Regions from separate parts of the Virgibacillus kekensis genome, predicted to be linked through region 1. Evidence: predicted binding sites of a transcription regulator. Region 1 holds the regulator's gene; each other region holds the start of a gene.
The links. Region 1 encodes CtsR, which represses protease genes until heat stress. Its sites were predicted from a motif close to ATGGTCAATAAAGGTCAAACA; they were not measured.
Positions count from the first base shown of each region.

Region 2: a site for CtsR is predicted at 1,397-1,417, ahead of ACFO3D_RS01170 (ATP-dependent Clp protease ATP-binding subunit). Genes of this name have one in related genera too.
Region 3: a site for CtsR is predicted at 1,494-1,514, ahead of clpP (ATP-dependent Clp endopeptidase proteolytic subunit ClpP). Genes of this name have one in related genera too.

Region 1 covers NZ_JBHSFU010000010.1:58,995-63,246, reverse strand. The annotation lists gene ACFO3D_RS16030 (MgtC/SapB family protein) at 168-866, shown strand; gene ACFO3D_RS16025 (CtsR family transcriptional regulator) at 1,091-1,558, shown strand; gene ACFO3D_RS16020 (UvrB/UvrC motif-containing protein) at 1,575-2,114, shown strand; gene ACFO3D_RS16015 (protein arginine kinase) at 2,111-3,178, shown strand; gene clpC (ATP-dependent protease ATP-binding subunit ClpC) at 3,190-4,252, shown strand, end outside.
Region 2 covers NZ_JBHSFU010000002.1:70,961-75,212, reverse strand. The annotation lists gene ACFO3D_RS01170 (ATP-dependent Clp protease ATP-binding subunit) at 1-1,356, opposite strand, end outside; gene ACFO3D_RS01165 (LCP family protein) at 1,635-2,678, shown strand; gene mbcS (acyl-CoA synthetase MbcS) at 2,743-4,252, opposite strand, start outside.
Region 3 covers NZ_JBHSFU010000004.1:35,899-40,150, forward strand. The annotation lists gene ACFO3D_RS04565 (sensor histidine kinase) at 1-835, shown strand, start outside; gene ACFO3D_RS04570 (PleD family two-component system response regulator) at 810-1,421, shown strand; gene clpP (ATP-dependent Clp endopeptidase proteolytic subunit ClpP) at 1,576-2,169, shown strand; gene ACFO3D_RS04580 (HPr family phosphocarrier protein) at 2,654-2,908, opposite strand; gene whiA (DNA-binding protein WhiA) at 3,103-4,050, opposite strand; gene ACFO3D_RS04590 (gluconeogenesis factor YvcK family protein) at 4,075-4,252, opposite strand, start outside.

The DNA.
Region 1 (4,252 bases):
TTCTTCACTTAATTCCAATTTCATTAAAGAGTACCTTCTAAATATGGTTGCATTGCAATCCGTAAACCGTCTCGCCCAACTTAAAAAGAAATACTATTACCACCAAGGAATTTAGTTTAGAATTAAAGGATATATATAAATAAGAGTCAACGTTAGGGGGAAGTGGTATGATTGAATATATTGACCAGGTTTTTGGAGAAAACTTTTCAATAATAATGTTGCGGGTATTGGTCGCTCTGGTATTATCAGGGTTGATTGGATTTGAACGTGAAATAAAAAATCACTCAGCCGGGTTTCGGACGCATATAATTGTCGGTGTTGGGTCATGTCTAATGATGCTCTTATCCTTATATGGCTTTGAAGAATTGATTAACGAATATGATAATATTCGGTTCGACCCAGCGAGAATTCCATCTTATGTTATAAGTGGGATCGGCTTTCTTGGTGCAGGCACCATTATTGTAAACGGAATGACAATTCGTGGATTAACAACTGCGGCATCAATATGGACTACGGCTGGTCTTGGACTGGTTGTAGGCGCAGGGATGTATGCTCCAGCAGTGTTTACTACGCTGATCATTCTGCTGAGCCTTGTATTCCTGAATAATTTTGAGGAGAAGCTCACCAAAGGCCGTTCATCCTATTTGATTGAGATAGTCGCTTTACCCGGATTGAAAATCAATAGCATTGTTTCCGTGCTGGAAAAACATGAAGTAATTATCAAGGATGTGGAAATTGAACGGGCTGAGGGAGATAACCGGAATATCTATATAAAACTTGACCGAAATTCAGAATTTGACCGGGTTGCATTATTTGCAGAGATAGCCAGAGTAGACCAGGTAAAGAATATTGTAGAACGAAATTAAAGTCTTCCCATTTGGGGGGGCTTTTTATTTGTGTAAAAGCTTTGCAAACATTTTCACGTTTCTTTTAGAACTTACTTGTCTAAAATAGTTATAGTACATTGTGTTTGCATCTCGGCTATTTTTACGTATAATAAAAGTATAGTCAAAGATAGTCAAAGTCAAAACATAAAATAATATTGGTAGAGGTAAATGGTCCAGCTCATACGATTAGAGGAGGAGGGCAAATGAGTAACATCTCAGATATAATCGAACAGCATTTGAAAAAAGTTCTAGAGGCAGCACGTCAGGATGCCATAGAAATAAAACGGAGTGAAATTGCCGATCAGTTTCAATGCGTACCATCGCAGATTAACTACGTGATTAATACCCGCTTTACTGTGGAAAAGGGATATATAGTGGAGAGTAAACGTGGTGGTGGTGGATATATTCGAATCATGCGGATAAAACACCAGGATAAATCCGAACTCATTGATGAAATCATTGAAATGATTAACCCCAAAGTAACACAGCATGCAGCGGTGGATGTACTGGAAAGGTTGCTGGAGGAAGAACTGATTACCGAACGGGAAGCCAAAATAATGCTGAGTGCTATTGGCAGAAGTACACTAGCATTCCAGCTCCCGTTAAGGGATGAAGTTCGTGCCAGGGTCCTGACTGCGATGCTTTCAACCTTGAAATATTTGACCAAGTAAAAGGGGGAGAGAATAAATGGAATGCCAGGAATGCCATAAGCGGCCGGCTACTGTGCACTTCACACAAGTAATCAATGGTAATAAAAGGGAAGTACATGTGTGTGAGGTATGTTCAAAAGAGAAAGGTTATATGTCATATCCTGAAGAGGGATTTGCATTTCATAACTTATTATCTGGACTTTTCAATTTTGATGCTTCTTCCGTGGAAGGAAAACAGGCAAGCGGGTCCTATCAACAGACACAGGAACTCCAGTGCTCTCATTGCGGAATGACATATTCTGCTTTTAAGCGTGCAGGAAAGTTTGGATGTGCAGAATGCTATCGGACTTTTTCCAATCGTTTGGACCCTATTTTTCGCAGGGTGCATAGCGGTAATACGAAGCACCAGGGGAGAATTCCGGCAAGAAAAGGCGGAGACCTTCACCTTAAAAAGCAGGTTGAGACTTATAAGAGTAAGTTACAGCGCTTAATTGAAAATGAGGAATTTGAAGAAGCTGCCAAAGTCAGAGATGAAATTAAAAAGCTTGATAAAGAAATGCGGGGTGAAGATAAATGACCTTACAGCATTTTATGAACGAAGCAATCAGTCCGTGGATGCGTAAAGACGGACCGGACAGTGACATTGTCCTGAGCAGCCGGATTCGACTTGCCAGGAATTTTGCGGAATTTACGTATCCTATATTGGCCAATGAAACTGATTTGCAGAAAATCAGTGAATTTATCCGGAACGAATACGAACACCAAACTTTCCAGGACTATGAAAATCTTGAATTTATACCAATAAAAAATTTAACTCCAATAGAGAAACGTGTCCTGGTCGAAAAACATCTGATCAGTCCCCATCTTGTAGAGCATGATCATTCTTCCGGAACCTTAATATCCGAAAATGAACAGGTATCCGTAATGGTGAACGAAGAGGATCATATTCGCATACAGCTATATTTTCCTGGCTTTCAAATAAACAAGGCACTGGAAAAGGCTTTTGAATTTGACGACTGGCTGGAGAAAAAAATCGATTACGCATTTGATGAGACGAGAGGATATCTGACAACCTGTCCCACCAATGTTGGTACAGGTATGCGGGCATCGGTAATGATGCATCTGCCTGCACTTGCGATGACTCAGCAGTTAAACAGGATGATTCCGGCAATTAATCAGCTCGGACTGGTAGTGCGCGGCATCTACGGCGAGGGCAGCGAAGCCATCGGTAATATATTTCAGATATCCAACCAGATTACCCTTGGCAGATCTGAAGAGGATATCGTCCAGGATCTTCAGAGTGTAGTACAGCAACTGATTGAACATGAACGCAATGCACGGGCTAGACTGATGGAACAGTCCGGGACAAAATTAGAAGACCGAATTTATCGTTCATATGGTGTTTTGGAGTACAGTCGAATCATAGAATCTAAAGAGGCAGCAAAATGTCTGTCCGATGTTCGACTTGGAATAGATTTGGGTATTATCCAGAATGTAACCCGTAATATTTTAAATGAATTAATGGTCCTGACCCAACCTGGTTTTCTGCAACAGTATGCGCAGAAAACACTGACACCTAATGAAAGGGATGTACTTAGGGCATCACTTATCCGTGAACGGCTGCAATTAGAGAATAGCTAGGAGGAAAGCATATGATGTTTGGACGTTTTACCGAAAGAGCTCAGAAAGTATTAGCTTTATCACAAGAGGAAGCAGTAAGGCTGGGTCACAATAATATAGGCACAGAACACGTATTGCTTGGACTTGTACGCGAAGGAGAAGGAATTGCCGCGAAGGCGCTTCAGTCACTAGGATTGGAAATATCCAAAATCCAGGAAGAAGTTGAGAAACTTATTGGAGTTGGCAAACAGCCTATGCAAACAATTCATTACACTCCACGAGCCAAGAAAGTGGTTGAGTTATCACAGGATGAAGCTCGTAAGCTGGGGCATTCATACGTTGGTACAGAGCATATCCTGCTTGGTCTGATCCGTGAAGGAGAAGGTGTAGCAGCTAGAGTATTGAATAACCTTGGTGTAAGCTTAAATAAAGCTCGTCAGCAGGTTTTACAGCTGCTCGGAAGCAATGAGTCACAAGCGGGAAGACAAGGCCGTGGTGGAGCCCAGGCATCAAATGCCAACACCCCAACATTGGATTCGCTAGCCCGTGATTTGACGGAAAGTGCTAAAGAAGGCAAAATTGATCCGGTTATCGGGCGCAGTCAGGAAATTGAGCGGGTGATTCAAGTATTAAGCCGCCGTACGAAAAATAACCCCGTCTTGCTTGGTGAGCCAGGTGTCGGTAAAACAGCAGTTGCTGAAGGCCTTGCCCAGCAGATTGTTAATAATGAGGTACCTGAAACGTTACGTGATAAACGTGTAATGACACTTGATATGGGGACAGTGGTAGCTGGTACTAAATATCGTGGTGAATTCGAGGACCGACTTAAAAAAGTAATGGAGGAAATCCGCCAGGCCGGGAATATAATTTTATTCATTGATGAACTTCATACATTAATCGGTGCAGGTGGCGCAGAAGGTGCAATTGATGCATCCAATATTCTTAAGCCGGCACTGGCACGTGGTGAACTGCAGTGTATCGGTGCGACCACCATGGATGAGTTCCGTAAATATATTGAAAAGGACGCAGCACTTGAACGCCGGTTCCAGCCAATCCAGGTAAATGAGCCAACCTTGGAAGAAACGGTGCAGATTC
Region 2 (4,252 bases), on a different contig from region 1:
TGAACCGATTGGGCGATGTTTCGACTTCAGCCCAGCACGGCTGCGTCGGATCGCTTTAGCAACCTTGGTAACTGCTTCAGGCTGTCCAATAACCTTAGCCTCGAGATTTTCTGCAAGGCTCTTCATTTTCTCCTGTTCATCTGCCTGCAGTTTTGTAACCGGAATACCGGTTTTTTCTTCAACTATTAGCTGGACATCAGATATATCAACATCGGTAATTTGCTCATCATCTTTTGCTTTCTCCAGCTGTTTCTGAAGCTGAATTTCCTGATAACGAAGATGTGCTGCCTGCTCATAATCCTCTTTTTCTGCAGCCTTTTCTTTTTCTTTAATAATTTCATCAAGCTTTTTCTTAATGGAATTAGAATCTTTCTCGGCATTGGATAGATTCAATCGAGATCCCACTTCATCCATTAGGTCAATTGCCTTATCCGGCAGGAAGCGATCCTGAATATATCGTTGTGAAAGGGTCACAAATGAACGGATTACTTCATCAGAATAATAAACCTCATGGAATTTTTCATAGCGGTCTTTAATGCCATTCAAAATCTGGACAGCTTCATCGACTGACGGTTCTTTAACAATAATCGGCTGGAAGCGGCGTTCCAATGCAGCGTCCTTTTCAATTTTACGGTACTCTTTCAATGTAGTGGCACCGATAAGTTGCAGTTCGCCACGTGCCAGGGCTGGTTTTAGAATATTTCCCGCATCCATCTGTGAGCCTTCAGCTGTTCCTGCTCCGACAAGCAAATGGATTTCATCTACGAAAAGAATCACGTTTTTACGTGACTGCAGCTCCTGCACCAGCTGCTTCATCCGTTCTTCAAACTGGCCTCGAATGCCTGTATTCGCTACAAGAGAAGCTACATCAAGCAAGTAGATTTCTTTGTTCATTAGTTTTGCCGGTACATTTCCTTCCGTGATTTTCAGTGCAAGTCCTTCCGCAATTGCGGTTTTTCCCACACCAGGTTCACCAATCAATACCGGATTATTTTTGTTGCGGCGGTTAATTGTTTCAACCACTCGTTTAACCTCGCTGTCACGGCCGATTACCGGGTCAATCAGGCCGGCACGTGCCGCATGTGTAAGATTCTTGCCAAGCTGATCAAGCAGACCATTGCCACCTGCTGCCTGTTGTTGGGTTTTTGTACCTGTAAAGCCCTGTCCATTTCCCTGGAAAAAGCCTTCGGAAAAATCGTCCTGCTGGTTAGGATTAAATCCATAACCGTTATTCATTAAATTTCCCTGTATTTCTTCAAAGCACTTATTACAAACATGCATCTGCATCTTTTCATTATTAATTTTCATGGTTACATTAATGTTCGCTGGACGAATTCCGCATTGTTCACATTGCATAGATAATTCCTCCTTTTAATGGGATCAAATATCAATTTTGACTTTGACTATATTTGACCTTTGACTTTATTATACTCTGACCAATTTTGACTTTCAAGTCCTTTGACTCATTTTTTTTATGCAAAATTTATATGTTACCTGCCTTTTTCCTGGGTCATAAGTTGCGAGTTCGTATTGTTATATCCATTCTTTTCACATATAATAGGATTTAAAACGTCCATAACAGGTTAATACTTGGTGGACCTTAAAATTTGTCTGTTAATTGGGGGATTTATATATTGACTGAACTACGAACGGAGCGAAGAAGAAAGAAAAAGAAATCATGGAAGCGGCGGCTCCTAATTTTTGTTCTTATCTTTCTTATAATGATATTGGGTGTAGGGAGTTATCTCGTCTACCAGACGTACCAGGCAGCAAAAGGATCGTACAATGGTCTTGAACGACCAGGAGAAAAATCAGAGATGCGGAAAGAAGCGGTAACGGTTGGAGAAGATCCAATTTCCATCCTGCTGATTGGGGTCGAAAACTATTCCTCCGGAGGGAAAAACGGCCGGGCAGATACCTTGATAGTTGCTACTTTAAATCCGGACACGAATAAAATGACCATGACCTCTATTCCGAGAGATACTCGAGTAGAATTGCCAGAAGAAGGCGCAGGAGAATACGCAGGTTATCATAAAATTAACTCTGCATATCATTATGGGTCGATAACCGGCTATGGCGGCAACCGCCTAACTGTTGAAACAGTTGAGGATTTGCTTCATATCCCTATCGATGAATATGTTACAGTGGATTTTGAAGGATTTCGGGATATCGTCAATTCCCTTGGTGGGGTGACCGTGGATATTAAAGAAGGCTTTTGGGAAAAGAATATCTTTAATAATGATAAACGAATCTATTTTGAAGCAGGACCAGAGAAGCTCAACGGTGAAGAAGCACTTGCCTTTGTAAGGATGCGAAAGAGAGATGTAAATGCTGTTTATCCACGGGATGAGCGGCAACGTCAGTTTATCCAGGCGGCAATCGGGCAGGCTATCTCGCTTGGAACTATCTTCAAAGTAGGAGAAATCTCTGACATACTTGGTGAAAATGTAGAAACCAGTCTGCGGCCGACAGAAATTTACTCACTGCAGAAAGCCTATTCATCCATTAATGCCTCCAATATAAAAACATTCAATATTGAGGGGGCAAATCAATGGTTCGGTAACCAGATATTCTTTCTTCCTTCAGAGGCGGGAATTAATGAGGTTTCCGATAAATTAAGAAATGCGCTCGGTCTGCCGGAAGACAGTGGGACTGGTGAACCTGGAACAATTGAATAAGGTTAATATGAAAAGAACCCGGTAACAGCGCTAAGATATGCTCGCTGTTACCGGGTTTTCTTATTTAATGCGTTACTATTTCTTTCTGCCGTAATTCTACTCGTCTGATTTTACCAGAAGTTGTTTTAGGTAATTCCTTGATAAACTCTATTTTCCGTGGATATTTGTAAGGTGCTGTCAGCTCTTTTACATGGTCCTGCAGTTCTTTTACCAGGTCATCACTGGCACTCACACCATTCTGTAGCACAACAAATGCTTTTACTACACTTCCTCTAACCTCGTCCGGACTGGCGATTACTGCACATTCCTGGACAGAAGGGTGTTTAACCAAGGCATCTTCCACCTCAAATGGCCCAATTGTATAGCCGGAGCTGATAATGATATCGTCACTTCGGCCTTCGAACCAGAAATAGCCGTCCTTATCTTTTGACGCCTGGTCACCAGTTACATAGTAATCACCTCGACGGGACATCTTTGTTCGCTCGGAGTCCTTATAATATTCACGGAACAATGCCGGACAATCAAGTTTCACCGCGATATCCCCTGTTTCATTGACCGGAAGTGGATCACCGTTTTCATCAATAACTTCAACGTCGTTACCAGGTGTAGGTTTCCCCATGGACCCTGGCTTTACTTCCATATCTTTCATAACTCCAAGCAACAGTGTATTCTCAGTCTGGCCATACCCATCGCGGACAGTTACATTAAAATACTTTCTGAAAGTATCTATAACTTCACGGTTAAGCGGTTCACCTGCGGACACAGCGCTATGAAGCGCAGGCAACTGATAGTCTTCCAGATTATCCACCTTTGCCATCAGACGATATTCAGTCGGGGTACAGCAAAGAACATTAATATCGTTGTCTTGCAGTAGTCCAAGATAAGTTTTTGGATCAAATTTTCCCTGATAGACAAATCCAGTAGCACCTGAACCCAATACAGAGAGGAACGGACTCCATATCCATTTCTGCCAACCAGGCCCAGCCGTGGCCCAAACTTTGTCACCTTCATTAATACACAACCAGTTTTCAGAGGCTGTTTTCAGATGAGCAAATCCCCAGCCGTGTGTATGTACAACCCCTTTTGGGTTACCGGTCGTTCCAGAAGTGTACGGCAGGAATGCAATATCATCGCGGGATGTATCAGCGGTTTCAAGCTCATCAGATGCATCCTCCTTTAATGCATCCAGATGATGCCAGCCATCTACTTCCTTACCCACTGAAAATAATGTGAGCTGGTCATACTCTTTGATAGCTTTATATTGTTCCACATACGGATAGTAGCTTACGACACCACTTACTTCCCCGTGACTGATTCGGTACTGAAGATCCTTAGTCTTCAGCATTTCCGAACTCGGAATGATAATAATTCCGGTTTTCAATGCTGCGAGATAGGTCTCATATGCTTCAATTAGTCTGGGAATCATAATTAGAATTTTATCGCCCCTCTTTAGTCCTTTTTCGAGGAAGGCGTTGCCAATTTTATTTACATTTTTCATCAGTTCATTGTAAGTAATCTCTTTTGATTGACCACTATCATTCTTCCAGATTAGTGCTTTTCTGGTTGGGTCTTCT
Region 3 (4,252 bases), on a different contig from region 1:
CCTGCTCAACACCATTGCATCCGTGTTTTTTATTGTTTTTCTGACGATTGCTTTCATATTTACCCTTCTCCTTCATCTATCGAATAAACAGATTGATACGCTAAAAAAGTATCAGGTCCAGGAGGAAGAGTTAAAAGAAACTAAAACTGCTCTTGTGGAATCCAAGGTATATAAAGAAATAAATATGCTGGTTCATGACCTGAAAACTCCCCTTGTTACAGTGCAAGGTTTAATTTCCCTAATTGAGATGAAATTGCAGGGCGCTTCCAGTACCCCTTTCAAGAATTATTTTACTCGCATGGAGCATTCTGTAGAAAAAATGAAAGATATGATTTCAGAAATATTATCCGAAAATATTAAACAGGAATTAACAGTAAAAGAACTCTTGGAATATGTAACTAGCCATCTCAGCCTAGATGAGCAGCAAGTAAATATGGAAATTGAATTGGACGACAACCTTCCCTGTATCCAAGTCAACAAGATACGGTTTTCGCGGGCGATATCTAATATAATTGAAAATGCAATCAGTTCATTTGCTGGAAAAAAAGGAAATATACACGTGGATGTCAAAAGTATTAATAGGGAAGTTATTTTTAAAATCAAGGACGATGGGCCTGGTATTAAATCTGAACACATAGAAAGTATTTGGCAGGATGGTTTCAGTACAAAAAATTCCTCAGGGATTGGATTGTCATTTGTAAGGAGAGTTATTCAAAACCACGGGGGAAAAGTTAATGTTCACAGCATTCCTGGAAGCTATACCCAAATGGTTATTTCCCTACCAATATTAGAAGCAGGTGATGAAGTAAATGAGTACCACTATACTAATAGTTGATGATAATGAAGATATTCGCTTTACTCTCAGGGAAATCTGCGATTATGTAGGCTGGCAGGTGGTTGAAGCACATACAGGTAAACAGGGAGTTGAGCGATTCAGTTACATAAGACCAGACCTTGTACTTCTTGATTATCACATGCCTGATTGGGATGGTATTAGAGCGACCAGAGAACTGCGCAAAATAGACAAAAGGGTTCCCATTATTATTCTGACAGTTGACGAGCGACAGGACGTGGCAGACACTTTTTTAAATGCCGGTGCAACTGACTTTGCTTTAAAGCCTATTAAAGCACCTGATCTTATTTCTCGGATTAAAATAAATCTGAAGATAGTAAAATTATCCGGGAATAATAGCAGTGCTTTTGTAGAAAAAGGAATAAGCCAAACTACCTTACAATCAATTAAGGAATATTTAATCAACCAGGATAACCCTTCAACAATTAATGAAATTCAACAATCTTTGCCGATTGCCTACCAGACCGTTCACCGCTATTTAAACTACATGGAAAATAAAGGCGAAGTTGAGATAATTTCAGAGTATGGGAGGCCCGGACGACCAAAAAATAAGTACAAACTTGTCTGATTCATACGTTTATATTCCGTTGATAAGGGAATGATGGGGAAAGAGATTTTTTGCCAAAATAGTTGAACGTTTTGTTTGACCTTTTTTGACCTAATAGTTAAGATAAAGATATCCAAGAATAATGGATGAATCGATGTTTAAGGAGGAACTTTAAATGAATTTAATTCCCACAGTCATTGAACAGACAAACCGTGGAGAACGCGCCTATGATATCTACTCCCGTTTATTAAAAGACCGCATTATTATGCTAGGAAGTGCAATTGATGATAATGTTTCCAACTCAATTGTAGCACAGCTTCTCTTCCTTGAAGCAGAAGATCCGGATAAAGATATTTCTCTGTACATCAACTCACCAGGCGGATCCATTACAGCCGGTATGGCAATTTACGATACCATGCAGTTCATCAAACCAAACGTATCAACCATCTGTACAGGTATGGCAGCATCCATGGGTGCATTCCTGCTGGCAGCTGGTGAAAAAGGTAAGCGTTATGCTCTGCCTAACAGTGAAGTTATGATTCACCAGCCACTCGGTGGAACACAGGGTCAGGCTGCGGATATCGAAATCCATGCACGCCGTATTATCCAAATGCGTGAAAAACTAAATGAGATTCTTGCTGAACGCACTGGCCAGCCGCTAGAAGTTATTGAGCGCGATACCGACCGTGATAACTTTATGACTGCTGAAAAGTCAGTTGAATACGGCTTGATCGACAAGATTTTAGAACGCAATTCAGATAGGAAATAAAGATGCTAAAAGCTGTCCATTCGCGGGCAGCTTTTTTAGTTTGCTGTTTTTCTAAATAGCAGTTGAGTCGCTTGTACCATCAGGATGTGCCCTATTTCATTAGGCGTTCATCAGTCACTGTTTATCGGAACCTCTTCCGTTATTTCCTCTAAATTCCTTCTTAAAGCATGATTTCGGATTCTGGTTCCGCTAATTGACTATTTTTAGTCAAGATTGTGTTCCTATTGGTCATTTAGCGGAACCACAGGATCCTCCTCAGGCCCTTTACAACCTCATTTTTCGCTTTTAGCGGAATGAGGAGCCGCTTAGCTGATCTGTAGGATTTTTTTATTTTTCAACTTGAATTCCTATTCTGCGGGGCAATTCCTTGGTATAAAAAACAAAGACCAAACCGCTAAGCGATTTAGTCTGGTAATTCATATGCCAATTCAATTATTTTTCCACCAAACTGAGCTTCATAAAAATAGAGCGGCGGCCATTTATCTTATTCTTTTGTCACGAATGCCGAAAGATGATTCAGTGCCACCTCGGCATCATTGCCATCCCCAATCAGCGTGATTGTTTCCCCCGTAGTAATAGCCAAGCTCATCAGACCCATGATGCTTTTCGCATTAACCCGCTTACCATCCTTTTCAAGAAACAGGTGTGCCGTATAACGGTTTGCCTCCTGGACAAATTGCGCGGCAGGCCTTGCCTGCAGTCCTGAATCAAGCTCAACTTTTACTGATCTCTCAACCAAATTTCCTCATCTCCCTGTTTGTAATCGTTTTCAACCTTATGAAAAAAGGGCAGCGCTGAATCGCGCCGACATTATTTAGCAAACCTGGCTATTACCAAGCCTTATAGCAAATTGCTAAAAAAGCATTTACTTTTTAGAATTTTTATTTAATGTAACGTAATTATATCATATCAGCAGGATGAGAGGGTGAAAAATTACTTTTTAATCGCCTGGTCCTGTTGAACTTTTTCTGCAAACTCATCAATCTTTTTCAGGCGGTGATTTACACCGGACTTCGAAATCTTCCCGCTTGAAACCAGCTCACCGAGTTCCTTCAGGGAAACGTCCTGATGCTGCACCCTGAGTACTGCTATCTCCCGCAATTTTTCAGGTAATGCTTCCAGCCCGACAGTCTGCTCAATCAGTTTGATGTTTTCAATCTGCCTGAATGCTGCGCCTATCGTCTTATTAAGATTAGCTGTTTCACAGTTAACCAATCTGTTGACCGAGTTACGCATATCACGGACAATACGTACATCCTCAAATTTAAATAATGCATTATGTGCGCCAATTATGCTAAGAAATTCGGTTATTTTTTCTGCTTCTTTTAAATAGGTAATGTACCCTTTCTTCCGCTCCAACTTCCGTGCACGTAAATTGAAACTGTTGAGCAGTTCACATAACGCGTCATTATGTTCCTGATAAAAATTGGAGATTTCCAGATGGTATGAAGATGTTTCTGGGTTATTAATTGATCCGCCAGCCAGAAATGCCCCACGAAGATATGATCTTCTGCAGCACTCTTTCTTCATATACTTATCGGGGATTGTTTGAGACAATTTATACTCACCCTCGAGAATCCCCAAGTCGGATAACATTTTTTGAACATCTTCTTTCATCCGGACAATATAGACGTTATTCTTTTTCAGTTTCATTTTTTTTCGAACCAGTAATTCCACCGGAAATGAATACAGCGATTTTATCAACGTATAAATACGACGGGCGATCGCAGCATTTTCAGTTTGCACATCAAGGGTATATCCTTGTCTTGACATGGAAACCGCTCCGTTCATCCGTACAAGTGCCGCAAGTTCGGCATATTTACAGCAAGTATCCAGTTCAACGCCCGTCAATTCTTTTTTTATCTCTGAAGCAAACGACATTCTCACACCCCCTGTTCCACTTTCTTACGATTGGTCAATCAGTGAATAAAGCAATTTGGCAATTTTACGTGTGTCATGCCGTAGTGTTGTATGTGAATGATTGATAATATCACTTTCGATTATCTGTAATCCCATTTCAAGCAAACGATCGGTATCGTATATTACCGGTTCCGCGTTTTCCTCGGCATATACGTCACGCACA